Regions from separate parts of the Curtobacterium aetherium genome, predicted to be linked through region 1. Evidence: riboswitches for the same ligand, from Rfam matches in the RefSeq annotation. Region 1 holds a riboswitch; the other holds the start of a gene.
The links. Region 1 has a riboswitch for thiamine pyrophosphate ahead of KM842_RS08535 (ECF transporter S component). Riboswitches for the same ligand answer to the same signal wherever they lie in the genome.

Region 1 (7,490 bases):
TGACGGAGGTGGGGCGGGCCTCCCGTCCGGTGCCCGCGGCGTTCCCCTCCGGACCCGTCGTGGACGCGCCGTCAGGCACGCCAGGTCCCCGCCAGGACGGCCGCGGCGACGGCGACCACGCCGATCCCGACGAGCACGGCGAGCATCGCCCACTCCGGGCCCGCGAACCGCACCGGCCGCGCCCACGTCCGCGGACCGGGGGCGCCGAACCCGCGCGACTCCATCGCGACCGCGAGCGTCGTCGCCCGTCGGAGGGCGACGACGAGCAGGCCGAACGCCATCGACACGCCACGGCGGAGGCGTCCGCGGTCGGCGACCCCTCGGGCGCGTCGGGCCATCGCGAGCTGCCGCCAGTCGTCGCCGAGGAGCGTCATCATCCGGATCGCCGCGAGGGCGCCGAGCACGAACCGGGCGGGCAACCGGAGCACCTGCGCGAGCCCGTCGGCGAGGTCCGTCACGTCCGTCCGGACGAACAGCACGATGCCCGGGATGCCGACCGCGAGCACGCGGAGCATCGTCGCGAGCGCCAGCTGCAACGACCCGTCCGTGACGTGCGCGAACAGGAAATCGAACCACACACGGCCGGACGCCTGCCCGTAGAGCGCGATGCTGAGACCCGTCAGCGGGACGGCGACCAGGACCGGCGAGGTCCGCAGCAGCAGGGTGCGGACCGGGATGCGGAGCAGCGGTAGCAGGGCGAGTTCGAGCAGCAGGGCCACGGTCGCGGACACGAGGTCCAGGCTGAGCACCAGGACGATGCCGAGCGCGATGACCCCGAGGAGCGCGGCGACCGGCTGGACGCCGTCGATGCCGCGGCGGGGTCGGACGGGAGGCTCGGCTCCGGCCCGACCGACCGCGTCCGTCGTCGGGGCGGTCACCGTGGCTCCCCCGCCGGCGCCGGCGCCGGTGCCGGCGTCGGAGCCGGAGCTGCGGCCGGCGTCGGAGTCGGGTCGGGCGTGGGGCGCTCGACGCGCGTGGCGCCGTCAACGGCGAGGACGACCTCGTCGGCGTCGAGCGCGCGGACGAGGTCCTGGTCGTGTGTGATGACGACGAGCGCGGTGCCGTCGTCGGCGAGGGCGCCGAGTCGCTCGACGACGGCGCCCCACGTCGCGCGGTCCTGCCCGGAGGTCGGCTCGTCGAGCACGAGGACGGGCGGCCGCGCGGCGATCACCGCGCCGATCGCCAGCCGGCGCTGCTCACCGCCGGAGAGCGTGAACGGGTTGGCGTCGGCGAGGTGGTCGAGGGCGAAGGCGTCGAGGACCTCGGTGACGCGTGCGGCGACGTCGTCCTCGGGGAACCCGAGTGCGGTCGGCCCGGCGGCGATCTCCTCGCGGACGGACCGGGCGATGAACTGGTGCTCCGGGTCCTGGAAGACGGTGCCGATGCGGGCCGCGAGCTCGCGACTCGACCAGCCGAGCGGGGCGGTGCCGAGCGCCCCGGCCAGCGTCGGTGTGGCCTCGAGGACCCCGCCGCCGGGACGGAGCAGTCCGGCCAGGGTGAGCCCCAGCGTGCTCTTGCCGACCCCGTTCGGTCCGGTGACCGCGAGGACGCGACCGCTCTGCACGTCGAGGTCGATGCCGTGGCCGACGGAACGGTGCCGGCCCCGAGAGGTCGCGAGACCCCGGGCGTGGAGCAGGGCCGTGTCGGGTGCACCCTCGGCGGCGGTCTGCTCGGGCGGACGGGAAGCGGGCTGACGGGGAGCGGTCGGGCCGGGAGCGGTCGGGCGATGGAGGGCGGGTCCGCTGCCAGCTGCTCCGCTGGGGGCGGGTCCGCTGCCGGCTGCTCCGCTGGGGGCGGGTCCGCTGTCGGCGGCTCCCCGGCGGGCGGTTCCCCGGCCGGGTGCCGCTCCGGGCAGCCAGACGCCGCCGCGGGCGAGGGCGTCCCCGTGCTGGGCGAGGACGTCGGTCGGCGTCCCGTCGGCGACGACGCCGCCCCCGGGCTCGAGGAGCACGAGACGGTCGACCAGGTCCAACCAGGTGCCGATGCGGTGCTCCACGACGAGGAGCGTCGCACCCGTGTCGTCGAGCAGTGCCCGGACGGCGTCGTGCACCTGGGACACGCCGTCGGGGTCGAGGTTCGCGCACGGTTCGTCGAGGACGAGCGCCCCCGGACGCATCGCCAGCACCCCGGCGAGGGCGAGCCGCTGCCGCTGGCCGCCCGACAGTCGGGAGGTGGAACGGTCGAGCGGCAGGTCGAGCCCGACCACGTCGAGCGCGTGCTGCACCCGCGGCCAGATCTCCGCTCGCGGGACGCCGGTGTTCTCGCACCCGAAGGCCACGTCGTCCCCGAGGCGTGACATGACGGTGTGCGCCTCGGGGTCCTGCATGACGAGGCCGACCCGGCCGCGGACGGTGCGCGGTTCGGCTTCGTCGACGAGGACCGTGCCCTCGACCGCCGCCGCGGTGTCGTCCGCGTCGTCCGGGTCGTCGGCGAGCACCCCGGCGGCGGCCCGCAGCAGGGTCGACTTGCCGGCGCCCGAGGGACCGACGACCGCGACCCGCTCCCCGGGGCCGACGACGAGGTCGACCCCGCGGACGGCCCAGGCGTGCCGCTCCGGGTAGCGCCAGCCCCAGCCGGAGAAGGCGATCCGTGCGGGGACGGTCGTCACGCTGCGGAGGCTCGTGGCCGGCGCCCCTGCTCCCGTCCGGCCGCGAACGACGAGAGGACACCGGTGCGGGCGAGTGCGCGGACGAGCAGCCACGACCCGAGGCCGGAGATGACGACCCCCGAGACGATCGCGCAGATGACGTAGACGACCTGGAAGGAGGCGGTCGCGCCGGCGTAGTACCGGAAGGCGTCGTTCAGGCCGAGTGCGAGCCCGGTGGCAGCGCCGGCGAGCATGACGACCGGCAGACGCCAGACGCTGTACAGGAAGATCGCGAAGACGATCTCAGCGCCGATGCCCTGGACGAGCCCGGACAACAGAGTGCCCCAGCCCCACTGGGTGCCGAGCATGGCCTCGACCGACGCGGCGACGATCTCGCCGAACAGTGCGGCACCCGGCTTGCGGACGACGATCGCGACGAGCGGCCCGGCGAGCAGCCAGACCCCGCCGACCAGGGCCTGCGACCCGGGCAGGACGAGACCGAGCCCCGCGCCGATCGGCTCGTAGGCGAAGTCCCAGAGCTTGAAGACGACGCCGACCGCGACGGCGAGGACCGCGGCGACGACGATGTCGACGACGCGCCAGCGCAGTGAGCGCTTGGCGGTGGGCCGTCCGGTGGGCGTGACGATGGGTGTGCCAGTGGACATCGCGATGACTCCTCCCTGCGCCGGCATGATCCGGATCAGGTTCGACGGTCGGAGCGCGGTTCGCTCCCTCTCAGCCCGCTCTGGCGGACTCCCGTGTGTGTCCCAGCAGTGTACCCACCGGACCGTAGGCGCGTGGTCACGTGACCACGGGCCTCCGTCCCGGTCAGGCGGTCACTTCTTGAGCGCGCGCACCAGCTTGACGAGCACCTTGCCGCCGACCCAGATGACCGGGATGCTGACGGTGAGGAGCGCGATGAGGTTCGGCTCGAACGCGAGGTCCTGCCCCGGGCGGCGGACGTACGCGCCGACCGGCAGCGAGACGGCACCGCCGCCACCGCCGCCCGCGCCGTCCTCGTCGGCGTCGGAGCCGCCGCCGAAGCCGTACCAGTTGACGGACACGGGGATCAGGGTGCTGTCCCCGACGTCCACCGGGTCGCCGTAGTTCGAGGCGACGCCGACGGGCCGCACCTTGTCTGCGATCTGCGTGACGATGTTGGTCATGGCGGCGACGCTACTCCGCGCGGACTGGCCGTCGGGCCGCTCGTGACGATCTGTGGAGAAGGGCCGACCCGTCGCGCCCGTGGTCCGCCCTGTGGAGGAACGGTCCCGCCTCCGTCGCGTCCGCCTGTGGAGCACGCGCTCCCTCCACAGGGCGCGCCAGCGGCGCGGACATCACAGGGGTCCGCCGATACGTTGGCCCAGTTCACCCCTTCTGGAGGCACGTTTGCACACCTGGCCCGGCAACCCCTACCCGCTCGGCGCGACCTACGACGGCAGCGGCACCAACTTCGCCGTGTTCAGCGAGGTCGCCGAAGGGGTCGAGCTCTGCCTGTTCGACGCCGACGGCACCGAGGAGCGCGTCCGCCTCGTCGAGGTCGACGCGCACGTCTGGCACGCGTACCTGCCGACCGTCGGCCCGGGGCAGGAGTACGGGTTCCGCGTGCACGCGCCGTACGACCCGGCCAACGGGCTGCGCTCGAACCCCGCCAAGCTGCTGCTCGACCCGTACGCCAAGGCGACCAGCGGTGACATCGACTGGGACCAGTCCCTGTTCTCGTACACGTTCGGCGACCCGGACTCGACCAACGACGAGGACTCCGCGTCCCACATGGTCAAGGGCGTCGTGATCAACCCGTTCTTCGACTGGCAGGGCGACCGGGCTCCCCGCATCCCCTACGGCGAGACCGTCATCTACGAAGCCCACGTGAAGGGCCTCACCGAGACGCACCCCGACGTGCCCGAGGAGCAGCGCGGCACCTACGCCGGCGTCGCGCACCCGGCCGTCATCGAGCACCTGAAGCGACTCGGCGTGACCACGCTCGAGCTCATGCCGGTGCACCAGTTCGTGAACGACTCGACCCTGCAGGACAAGGGGCTGTCGAACTACTGGGGCTACAACACGATCGGCTTCTTCGCGCCGCACGCGCACTACTCGTCGTCCGGCGACGGCGGGCAGCAGGTGCAGGAGTTCAAGACGATGGTGCGGGAGCTGCACCGGGCCGGCATCGAGGTCGTCATCGACGTGGTCTACAACCACACCGCGGAGGGCAACCACCTCGGCCCGACGCTGTCGTTCCGCGGCATCGACAACGCCGCCTACTACCGCCTGATGGACGACGACAAGCGGTACTACATGGACGTCACGGGCACCGGGAACTCGCTCAACGTCGGCCACCCGCACTCGCTGCAGCTCATCATGGACTCGCTCCGCTACTGGGTGACCGAGATGCACGTCGACGGCTTCCGCTTCGACCTCGCCGCCGCCCTGGCCCGCGAGTTCTACGAGGTCGACCGTCTGTCGGCGTTCTTCGAACTCGTGCAACAGGACCCGATCGTGTCGCAGGTGAAGCTCATCGCCGAGCCGTGGGACGTCGGCCCCGGCGGGTACCAGGTCGGCAACTTCCCCCCGCAGTGGTCGGAGTGGAACGGCAAGTACCGCGACACCGTGCGCGACTTCTGGCGGGGCGAGCCCTCGACCCTCGGCGAGTTCGCCTCACGCATCTCCGGGTCGGCCGACCTCTACGAGCACGACGGCCGCACGCCCAAGGCGAGCATCAACTTCATCACCGCCCACGACGGCTTCACGCTCCACGACCTCGTCGCCTACAACGAGAAGCACAACGACGCCAACGGCGAGGACAACAACGACGGCGAGAGCCACAATCGCTCGTGGAACTCCGGCGTCGAGGGCCCGACGGACGACCCCGAGGTCACCGCGCTCCGGCTGCAGCGTCGACGGAACTTCCTTGCCACGCTGCTGCTCAGCCAGGGCGTGCCGATGATCGCGCACGGTGACGAGCTCGGCCGCACGCAGCAGGGCAACAACAACGTCTACGCGCAGGACTCCGAGCTCAGCTGGATCGACTGGGCCACCGCCGACGACGAGCTCATCCAGTTCACCGCCGACGTCGTCAAGCTCCGCCACGACCACCCGACCTTCCGCCGGACCCGGTACTTCAACGGTCGTCCGGTCCGCCGTGGCGAGGGCGAACCGCTGCCCGACGTCGTGTGGCTGACCCCCGCGGGTGACGCCATGCAGCCCGAGGAGTGGGACTCCGGGTTCGGCAAGAGCGTCGGCATGTACCTGAACGGCGAGGGCATCCGCGGCCGTGACGCCCGTGGGGAGCGCGTCACCGACGTGGCCTTCCTGACGTACTTCAACGCGCACGACGGCGTCGTCACCTTCACGCTGCCGCCCGAGGAGTACTCCCCGGGTTGGACGGTGCGCATCGACACCGCCGAGCCCGGCGCTCGCGAAGAGGTGCTCGAGGCCGGTGAGCCGCTCGACGTGCCCGCGCGGTCGATGATCGTCCTGCGCGCCGAGCCGGAGCACGAGATCCAGCGGACGCCGGTCGACACGGCGCAGCAGGGCGAGCCCGAGCACCCGGCGGCGACCCCCGCCAACCCGGCCGCCTCCGCGGCGCCGAGCGCTGCCGGGACGGCCGGTGCCGCCGGCGTCCCGGCAGCCGCCTCCTCCGCCTCCGCGGCTGAGCCCACGACCGACGCTGCACCCGTCAGCGACGCACCCGACCCCACCGAGACCGACACCCCTGGGAGTGCCGCATGACCCGCCGCCACCCGACCTCGACCTACCGTCTGCAGGTCACGGCCGACTTCGACCTCAGCGCCGCCCGTGACGTCGTGGACTACGTCCGCGACCTCGGCGCCGACTGGATCTACCTCTCCCCCGTCCTCCAGGCCGAGCCCGGCTCCGGACACGGGTACGACGTCGTCGACCACACGCACGTCGACACCGAGCGGGGTGGGGACGACGCACTCCGTGCCCTCGCCGACGCCGCGCACGCGGTCGGGCTCGGCGTCCTGGTCGACGTCGTGCCGAACCACGTCGGCGTCGCCACGCCCGCCGTGAACCCGTGGTGGTGGTCGCTGCTCGAGCACGGGCAGGAGTCCCCCGTCGCGTGGGCCTTCGACGTCGACTGGGCAGCGGGCGACGGACGCATCCGCGTCCCGGTCCTCGACGACCGGCTGCTCGAGGGCGTCACGCTCGACCGCGGAACCGGCGACGGCTCGGCCGACGGTCCGCGCCTGCTCGTGGGTGAGACCGCCTACCCGACCGCTCCCGGCACCGTCCAGGACGGCGACGACGTCGAGGCCGTGCACGCACGCCAGCACTACGAGTTCGTGCACTGGAAGCGCGCCGACTCCGAGCTGAACTACCGCCGCTTCTTCGCGGTGAACACCCTCGCGGCCATCCGCGTCGAGGAGCCCGAGGTCTTCGCGGCCTCCCACGGCGTCATCGGCTCGTGGTTCCGCGACGGCCTGGTCGACGGGCTGCGGATCGACCACCCGGACGGGCTGTACGACCCGGCCGGGTACCTGGACGACCTCGCCGACCTGACCGGTGGCGCCTACACGCTCGTCGAGAAGATCCTCGAGCCCGGCGAGCTCCTGCCCGCGTCGTGGCCCGTCGACGGCACGACCGGGTACGACGCGCTCGGCTTCGTCGACCGGGTGTTCGTCGACCCCGCGGGCGAGGCACCGCTAGCCGCCCTCGAGGACCGGCTGCGCGGCGCACACGTGGCGTGGCAGGACCTGACCCGCGGTACGCGCCGTGGCATCGCCGACGGCATCCTGAACAGCGAGGTCCGGCGCCTGGCCCGTCTGCTCGTCACCGATCCGAGCGTGCAGGGTGTGGGCGAGCCCCTCGCCGAGGAGCGCATCGTCGACGCGGTCGCCGAGGTCGTCGCGAGCTTCGAGGTCTACCGCACGTACCTGCC
Region 2 (7,490 bases), 360 kb from region 1:
CGGTCCTCGGTGGTCCCGGCAGCGGCGGCGGGTGGGTCGGGGACGGCCATGCTGCGAGGCTACGTGCGCGCGGGCGGTGGTCGGTCGGCGGCTCGCCGGGCGCCCGGGATCGGCAGGACGGGGACCGGCCGCCCGGGGATCGGCCGGACGCGTGTCGGGCGTCGGCCGGGGCGCCTGTCGGGCGTCGGCCGGGGCGCGTCCTCAGCGGCGACGGGGCGGGGGTGGTGGGACGGGCTTGGCGGCGACGACGTCCGCCAGGCGCACGGTGACCGGTCCGCGGCGGGTCGCGACCGTCACGGTGTCCGTGGTTCGGGCCTCCAGGTCGCCGAGCGCGTCCAGCGCACCGTCGCCGTCCCCGTCCAGGGCGCGGACGACCACCCGGTCGCCGAGCGTGGCGGCGGCGAGCACCGCGAGTCCGCGGGCGCGGGCGATCGCCGCCTGCGTCGGCACGGCCGGTCGCACCGGCGCAGCCGACTCCCCTGGTGCTGCGGGCTGCGCTGCCGCTGCGGGCGGCTCCGACGCTGCCGACTCCGGGGCGGCGTCGGCGTCGGCGTCGGCGTCAGCGTCGGCGTCGGCGTCGGGGGTACGGGTCACGCCTCCCGAGGGTACGGGGCAGCACGCCCGTCTAGGGTGGCGGGATGGACAAGGCCCGGGTGGACAGCTGGATCTGGGCGGTCCGGATCACCAAGACCCGGTCCGCCGCGACGACAGCGTGCAAGGCCGGGCACGTCCGCGTGAACGGCGAGCGGGCAAAGCCGTCGCAGCCCGTCGGTCCCGGTGACGAGGTCCGCGTGCGGCAGTCCGGCTTCGACCGGATCGTCGTCGTGAAGAGCATCATCCTCAAGCGCGTCGGGGCGACCGAGGCCGCGAAGCACCTCGAGGACCGGACGCCCCCGCGCCTCCCCCGCGAGGAGGCCGGCTTCGTCCCGATCCGCGAGCGTGGCGCGGGACGTCCGAGCAAGCGGGAGCGTCGCGACCTCGAGAAGCTCCGCGGCTACTGACCCGACCGTGACGGCCCCGGCAGCCCGGGTCAGACGAAGCGGACGGTCTGCTGCAGGCGGTCCCGGATCGCGAACACGTCGACCGAGCCCTCGGGTGACCAGGAGCCGGACAGCACCTGCCCGAGTGCACCGCGTCGGACGATGAAGGCCGTCGGCTTCCTCGGCGTGCCGATGAGCTCGGCGTCCTCGTCGACGGCGGAGTCCGGCACGACGAGCAGCCGTCCCGTGAAGCGCACCCGCGTCTGCTTCTGCACGGCACGGGCGGCGCGGACGAGTTCCTTGACGGGACGTTCGCCCGGCGCGAGGGTCTCGCCGACGACCTCGCCGTGCTCCACGTGCACCGGACCGCCCCAGTCGATGGACTCGACCGCCCACAGCCCGGTCGTGGTGAGGACGGCGTGGTCGAGCTTGCCCTCGGCACCGGCGTCGAGGTCGTGCCACACGGTCACCCCGATGCCCATGTCCGCGATGATCGCCGCGGTCGCTTCCTCGGCCAGCGCCTCGCCGAGCAGCCGCCGGACGTGCCGGGGTGCCGAGCGGACGAGGACGGGGTCGTAGGGGTCCTCGACGGGGTCGCCGAGTCCGACCCACTCGCGTTCCGCGGCGAGGAAGACCTCGCGGGACCGGCCGCCCGGGTGGCCGTGGGAGCGGGCACGGGGGCGGGAGTCGCGCCGGGCCGTCGGGGGCGCGTAGTCGTCGCGGCCGGACCCGGACCGCCAGGCGGCGGAGCCGGTCGGGGCGGACGACGACGACCCGGGTCGGGCGGCTCCCGTGTCGTAGGCGCGGCGGGCGGCGGGCGTCCCGATGCGTTCCCAGGCGAGCTGCACGCGGCGGAAGCGCTGGGCGTCACCGCCGAGGTCGGGGTGGCTCTCGCGGGCGGCACGGCGGTAGGCGCGGCGGAGGGTCTCGTCGTCGGCGGTCGCGGGGACGCCGAGGACCTCGTACGGGGTGGCGTCGGCCGGGCTGTCGGTCATGGCCGGGTGAACGCTACCGGATGCCGGGTCCACACCCGCCGCGAGCGCGCTGGACGCCCGCTGGGCAGCGGCAGCGCCGGGTGCGTCCCCGTGCCCGGGTCCACGCCGGGGTCCGGCCGCCGGGACCGGCGCTCGGGTCCGGCGCCCGGTTCCGACGCCCGGTTCCGACGCCCGGGTCCGGCGCCCGGGTCCGGACGGTCAGCGGAGGGCGGTGGCGATGTCCTCGGCGTGCTGCTCGATCCAGCCGACGTCCGCCCGGTACAGGTCGGCGTGCCCGTGCGCCAGGTCGCTGACGAACTTGGGGTTGCCAGCCGCGGCCTCGGTCTCGATCGTCGTCACGAGCGCGACGAGCCCGGCCGTGATCGTGTCGACGAGGACCGCACGGGACCGGTCGTCGAGACCGTACGCGCGGCAGAACTCGGCGGCGCGGGCGAGCCGGTCGTCGAGCGACGGCACGGGTGCGCCCTCGTCGGTGCCGGTCGTGAACGGTGCGAACCGGTACACGGCGCTGGCGACGTCCCAGACGCGCGGCCCCGGGTGGGCGGTGTCGAAGTCGATGACCCCGACGGCGGCGATGCCGTCGTAGACCACGTTGTACGGGGCGAAGTCGCCGTGCACGATCGTCTCGGTCGGCACCCGGACGGCCTGTGACCAGACGTCGACGGTGTCGTCGCGCGGGAAGCTCGTGGCCGCGTCGTGCATCTGACGGAGCAGGCGGGCGGTCGTGACGAGGGCGGCCTCGCTTGCGACGTCCTCGGTCCAGGGGTACTCCCCCGCGACACCGGGGACGAAGGTCACGGTCTCGAGCGCGTCCCCGAGGGCGATCGGCGCCGGGGCCGCGACGAACCCCTGCTCGTGCAGGTGCGTCAGCAACCGGTGCACCGTGGGGGTCCACGGTCCGGCCGGGCGGTGCACCCGGTCGTCGGCCTTGGTGATCCGTTCCATGGGGAACCTCCTGAACGTCATCGTCGACGTGAGCGCCACTGTAGCGCCGACACCCCACGCCGCGCCGGAGGTGCCGTCGGCCGTCCGGTGCGCGCGCCGGCGGCCGTCCGGTCTGCGCGCTCCCGACCGTGCGGTGCGCTCCGCAGACCGTCGGGTGTGTTCCGCCGACCGCCGTGCAGTGCGCACGCGGACCGTGGCACCGGCGCTCGGTGTGCCGTGTCAGTCGGGCAGGAGCTCCCGGAGCCAGGACGGGCCACGCACCTGGGCGCCGACCGCGGTCACGCGCTCGCGCAGCCCGCGATCAGCCGTCACGACGACGACCGGCCCGTCACCCGCGGCCACGGCGGCACCCGCCGCCTCGACGATCGCGTCGTCGCCGGAGCCGGCTGCGTGCGCAACGGTGACGGCGGGGGTTCCCGGCCGCGCGTCGGCGGCGACCGGTCCCACGGTGGCGCTGCGGGCCTCCCCCTCGAGCACGACGGTCCACCGAGGCCACCAGGCGGCCGACGGCAGGTCGAGCGCGTCCGCCGGGACGCCGGCGGCGGCGAGCGCCGTCGCCTGGGCGACGAGGCGCGAGGCGGCGCCGGCGCGGTCCTTCCACCACCCGTCGGGGACGCTGCCGACGACGTTCGCGGCGTCGACGACCACGTGCGGGGTGCGGTCGAGGGTGGCGCGGAGCGCGGGCCACGAGTCGCCGAACCCCGGGTGCAGGGGCAGGGTCTCGACGTCGGCCACGGGGACCCAGGACAGGGCGAGGCTCTCCCGGTCGGCGACGACGGGTTCGAACGGTCGGGAGGCGCGCCCCACGACGGTCGTGTAGGTCCAGAACCCGAGGTCGAGCACGGCGGTGTGGCGGAGGTCGACGCCGTCCTCGGGGACCCCGGCCTCCTCGGCGGACTCGCGGAGGGCGGCCGTCACGGGGTCCTCGTGCTGGTGTCGGGCACCGCCGGGGATGCCCCAGGTCCCGCCGTGGTGACTCCACTCGACGCGGTGCTGCAGGAGGACGCGGCCGTGCCCGTCGTCGATGAGGAGCCCGGCGGCGCCGAAGCGGCCCCACGCCTTGGTGCCGTCGTCGCCGTACGCCCAGGCGTCGCCCGGGTCGCGGGGTCCGGCAGGGGGTCCGGGTGGCGGTCCCGGCGGGGTCGCGGTCCGTCGTTCGTCGTCCACGGTCCCACCCTTCCACAAACGTCCTGCCGGTGGCCCTGGACGGCGGCGTGGATGCGTGTACGGTGTCGTCCGAGACACGGGGTGCCGCATCCGAGCGGCTGAGATCACACCCGTCGAACCTGCTCGAGCTCGTACTCGCGAAGGGATCGTCCATGGAGAACGCCGCGCCCACCACCGACTGGGCCGACCGCACCGCCGACCTGCTGGAGGCCGTCCGCACCCGGGCGCCGCTGGTGCAGTGCATCACCAACACGGTGGTGCAGAACGTCACCGCGAACGTGCTGCTCGCACTCGGGGCGTCGGCCGCGATGGTCGACGTGCCGACCGAGGCGGGGCCGTTCGCCGGCGTCGCCGACGGGCTGCTCGTGAACACCGGTACCCCGCACGCCGAGCCGCTGGCCGCGTCGCTCGAGGCCGCCGCCGCCGCGGTCGTCGCCGGCACGCCGTGGGTCCTGGACCCGGTGGCGGTCGGGTCGCTGCCGGTGCGGACGGCGCTGGCGCGGGACCTGCTGGCGCTGCGCCCGACGGTGCTGCGCGGGAACGCGTCCGAGGTCCTCGCGGTCCTCGGCGCCTCGGCGGGTGGTCGGGGCGTGGACAGCACGGTCGGCACCGAGGACGCGCGGGACGCCGCCGTGGCCGCGGTCCGGGCCGACGCGGTGGCCGCCGTCGCGGTGTCGGGAGCGGTCGACCTGCTCGTCGCGCCGGACGGTGCGGTCCGGGTGGCGAACGGGACGGGTCTGCTCACCCGGATCACGGGTGGCGGGTGCGCCCTGGGTGCGGTGGTCGCCGCCTTCGCGGCGGTGGCACCCGGTCGTCCGCTCGACGCGGCGGTCGCCGCGACGGCGGTGCACACGATCGCGGCGGAGCTGGCCGCGCGGGACGCCGGTGGGCCGGGGACGTTCCAGCCGCTGTTCCTGGACCGGCTCGCGTCGCTGACGCCGGAGGACGTCGTCCGGGAGGCCCGGATCACCACCGACACGGCGGCTGCGGCGGGCACGACGGGCGGGGCCGCGTCGTGACGACGGCGCCGTCCACGTGGGACGCGGTCGACCGCCCGGCAGCGACGGCGCTCGGCGTCTACCTGGTCACCGACACCGCACAGGCCGAGCGGCACGGGCACGGGGTGCTCGGCGTCGTCCGGGCGGCGGTCGCGGCCGGGGTCCGGATCGTGCAGGTGCGGGACAAGACCGCCTCGGCACGGGACCTGCTCGCGCTGACGGCGGCCGTCGCGGACGCCGTCGGCGACCGGGCGCTGGTGGTCGTCGACGACCGGCTCGACGTCGCCCTGGCCGCCCGGTCCGCCGGGCACCGGATCGCCGGCGTGCACCTGGGCCAGTCGGACGTCCCGGCGAGCGCCGCCCGTGCGCTGCTCGGCCCAGACGCGCACGTCGGGTTGACGGCGAACACCACCCGGCACCTGGTCGAGGTCGCCGCCATGCCGCGCGGCACCGTCGACCTGCTCGGGGTGGGGGTGGTGCACCCCACGTCGACGAAGCCGGACCACCCGCCGGCGCTCGGGGTCGCGGGCTTCGGGCGGCTCGCGGCGACGACGAGCGTGCCGTGCGTGGGGATCGGCGGGGTCGGCCTGGACGACGTCGGACCGCTGCGGCAGGCGGGGGCCGCCGGGGTGGCGATCGTGTCGGGCATCTGCGCGGCACCGGACCCGGGTGCCGCGGCGGCGGCGTACGTCGCGGCCTGGGACGGAGCGGGACGGTGACCGGGCCGACGACGACGGCGTCGGGCGCGGCTGCAGGAGCGGCAACGGCGCCGGCGGTGCTGCAGGTGCTGCAGGTGCCGCGGGTGCTCAGCATCGCGGGCACGGACCCGACCGGCGGCGCGGGCGTCCAGGCGGACCTCAAGGCGATCGCCGCGCAGGACGGCTACGGCATGGCGGTGGTCACGGCCCTCGTCGCGCAGAACACCCGCGGCGTCCGGTCCGTGCACGTCCCCGACGCGGCCTTCCTCCGCGAGCAGCTCGACGCGGTGTCCGACGACGTGACGATCGACGCCGTGAAGACCGGCATGCTCGGCACCGCCGAGGTCGTCCGCGTGGTCGTCGACTGGCTGCGGGAGCACCGGCCCGAACGGGTCGTCGTCGACCCCGTGATGGTGGCGACCAGCGGCGACCGGCTGCTCGACGCCGACGGCGGGGCCGCGATGGTCGACCTCGTCGCCCTGGCGGACCTCGTCACCCCGAACCGCGACGAACTGCGGGTGCTCGCCGAGCTGGCCGGCTCCTCCGCGACCGACCCGCTCGACGCCGCCCGGGCCGTCGCGCGGCACTTCGACGTCCGCGTCCTGGCGAAGGGCGGCCACGACGGCGGTCCGACCTCGGACGACGCCCTCGTTGCCCCGGACGGGAGCGTCCGCGTGTTCACCGGCCCCCGGATCCCCACCGGGAACACCCACGGCACCGGCTGCTCCCTGTCGAGTGCGATCGCGACCCTCGTGGCCCGGCACGGCGACTGGGAGCTCGCCGTCGGTGCGGCGAAGACCTGGCTGACCGCGGCCCTGCGGGGAGCGGACGCCCTCGAGGTCGGGCAGGGCCAGGGACCCGTCGACCACAACGCCGCCGTCCGTGCAGCGCTCCCGACACCCCGGCTCACCGACCTGTGGTGGGACGACGCGACCGAGGTCCTCGAGGAGACCCTGGCGTGCTCGTTCCTGCGCGGACTCGCCGACGGCACCCTCGACCCCGAGGTGTTCGCCGGGTACCTCGCGCAGGACGTGCACTACCTCCGCGCGTACGAGCAGCACCTCGCCGCCGTCGCTGCCGGGTCACCGGGCGACGCGGCCGCGTTCTGGACCACCGCGAGCGAAGGCTGCGCCGCCGAGGCCCGCGACCTGCACCACCGCCGGCTCGCCGGGTCGCACGCCGACGACCCCGTGCACCCGGTCTGCGCCGGGTACCTCGCGCACCTGGCCGCCGCGGCCCGGGAGCACACCGCGACGGGCGACGTGTCCGTGCTCACCGCCGCCGTGCTGCCCTGCTTCCGCGTCTACGCGTGGGTCGGGGACCGGCTGGGCACCGCTCCGGTCGGGCACCCGTTCGCGGACTGGATCACGGCGTACGGGGACCCGGGGTTCGCGGCCTCGAGCGCGCGGGCGACGGAGCTCGTGGAGGAGCTGGCGCGGCGGGCCGACCCCGGGCTGCGGGGACGGATGGCACGCGCCTTCCGGGAGTCGGTCGCGCAGGAGCTCGCGTTCTTCCGGATGCCGGAGGCGTTCGCGACGGAGCCGGAGGACCGACCGACGGCGGTCTGACGGCGGTGGGGCGCGCCTCCCGGCCAGGAAGGCCCCCGGTCAGGCCGGGGCCCTCCGGTCAGACCAGGCCCCTCGGTCTGGCCGGGGCGCGCTCGTCAGGCCGGGGTGGAGGGGACGACGCGCACGTCGTCGGCACCCG

Region 2: it holds a riboswitch for thiamine pyrophosphate, as region 1 does, so the genes downstream of both, thiM (hydroxyethylthiazole kinase) here and KM842_RS08535 (ECF transporter S component) in region 1, are expected to answer to the same signal.

The regions. Positions count from the first base shown of each region.
Region 1 is NZ_CP076544.1:1,867,257-1,874,746, forward strand. Features, by position in the region: gene KM842_RS08520 (nucleoside/nucleotide kinase family protein) at 1-79, opposite strand, end outside; gene KM842_RS08525 (energy-coupling factor transporter transmembrane component T family protein) at 72-878, opposite strand; gene KM842_RS08530 (ABC transporter ATP-binding protein) at 875-2,608, opposite strand; gene KM842_RS08535 (ECF transporter S component) at 2,605-3,252, opposite strand; TPP riboswitch at 3,247-3,357, opposite strand; gene KM842_RS08540 (hypothetical protein) at 3,424-3,753, opposite strand; gene glgX (glycogen debranching protein GlgX) at 3,977-6,319, shown strand; gene treY (malto-oligosyltrehalose synthase) at 6,316-7,490, shown strand, end outside.
Region 2 is NZ_CP076544.1:1,507,400-1,514,889, forward strand. Features, by position in the region: gene KM842_RS06895 (hypothetical protein) at 1-50, opposite strand, end outside; gene KM842_RS06900 (hypothetical protein) at 202-594, opposite strand; gene KM842_RS06905 (RNA-binding S4 domain-containing protein) at 639-1,001, shown strand; gene KM842_RS06910 (J domain-containing protein) at 1,031-1,975, opposite strand; gene KM842_RS06915 (phosphotransferase enzyme family protein) at 2,174-2,920, opposite strand; gene KM842_RS06920 (NUDIX domain-containing protein) at 3,140-4,087, opposite strand; TPP riboswitch at 4,155-4,251, shown strand; gene thiM (hydroxyethylthiazole kinase) at 4,240-5,106, shown strand; gene thiE (thiamine phosphate synthase) at 5,103-5,804, shown strand; gene thiD (bifunctional hydroxymethylpyrimidine kinase/phosphomethylpyrimidine kinase) at 5,801-7,351, shown strand; gene KM842_RS06940 (metallophosphoesterase family protein) at 7,447-7,490, opposite strand, start outside.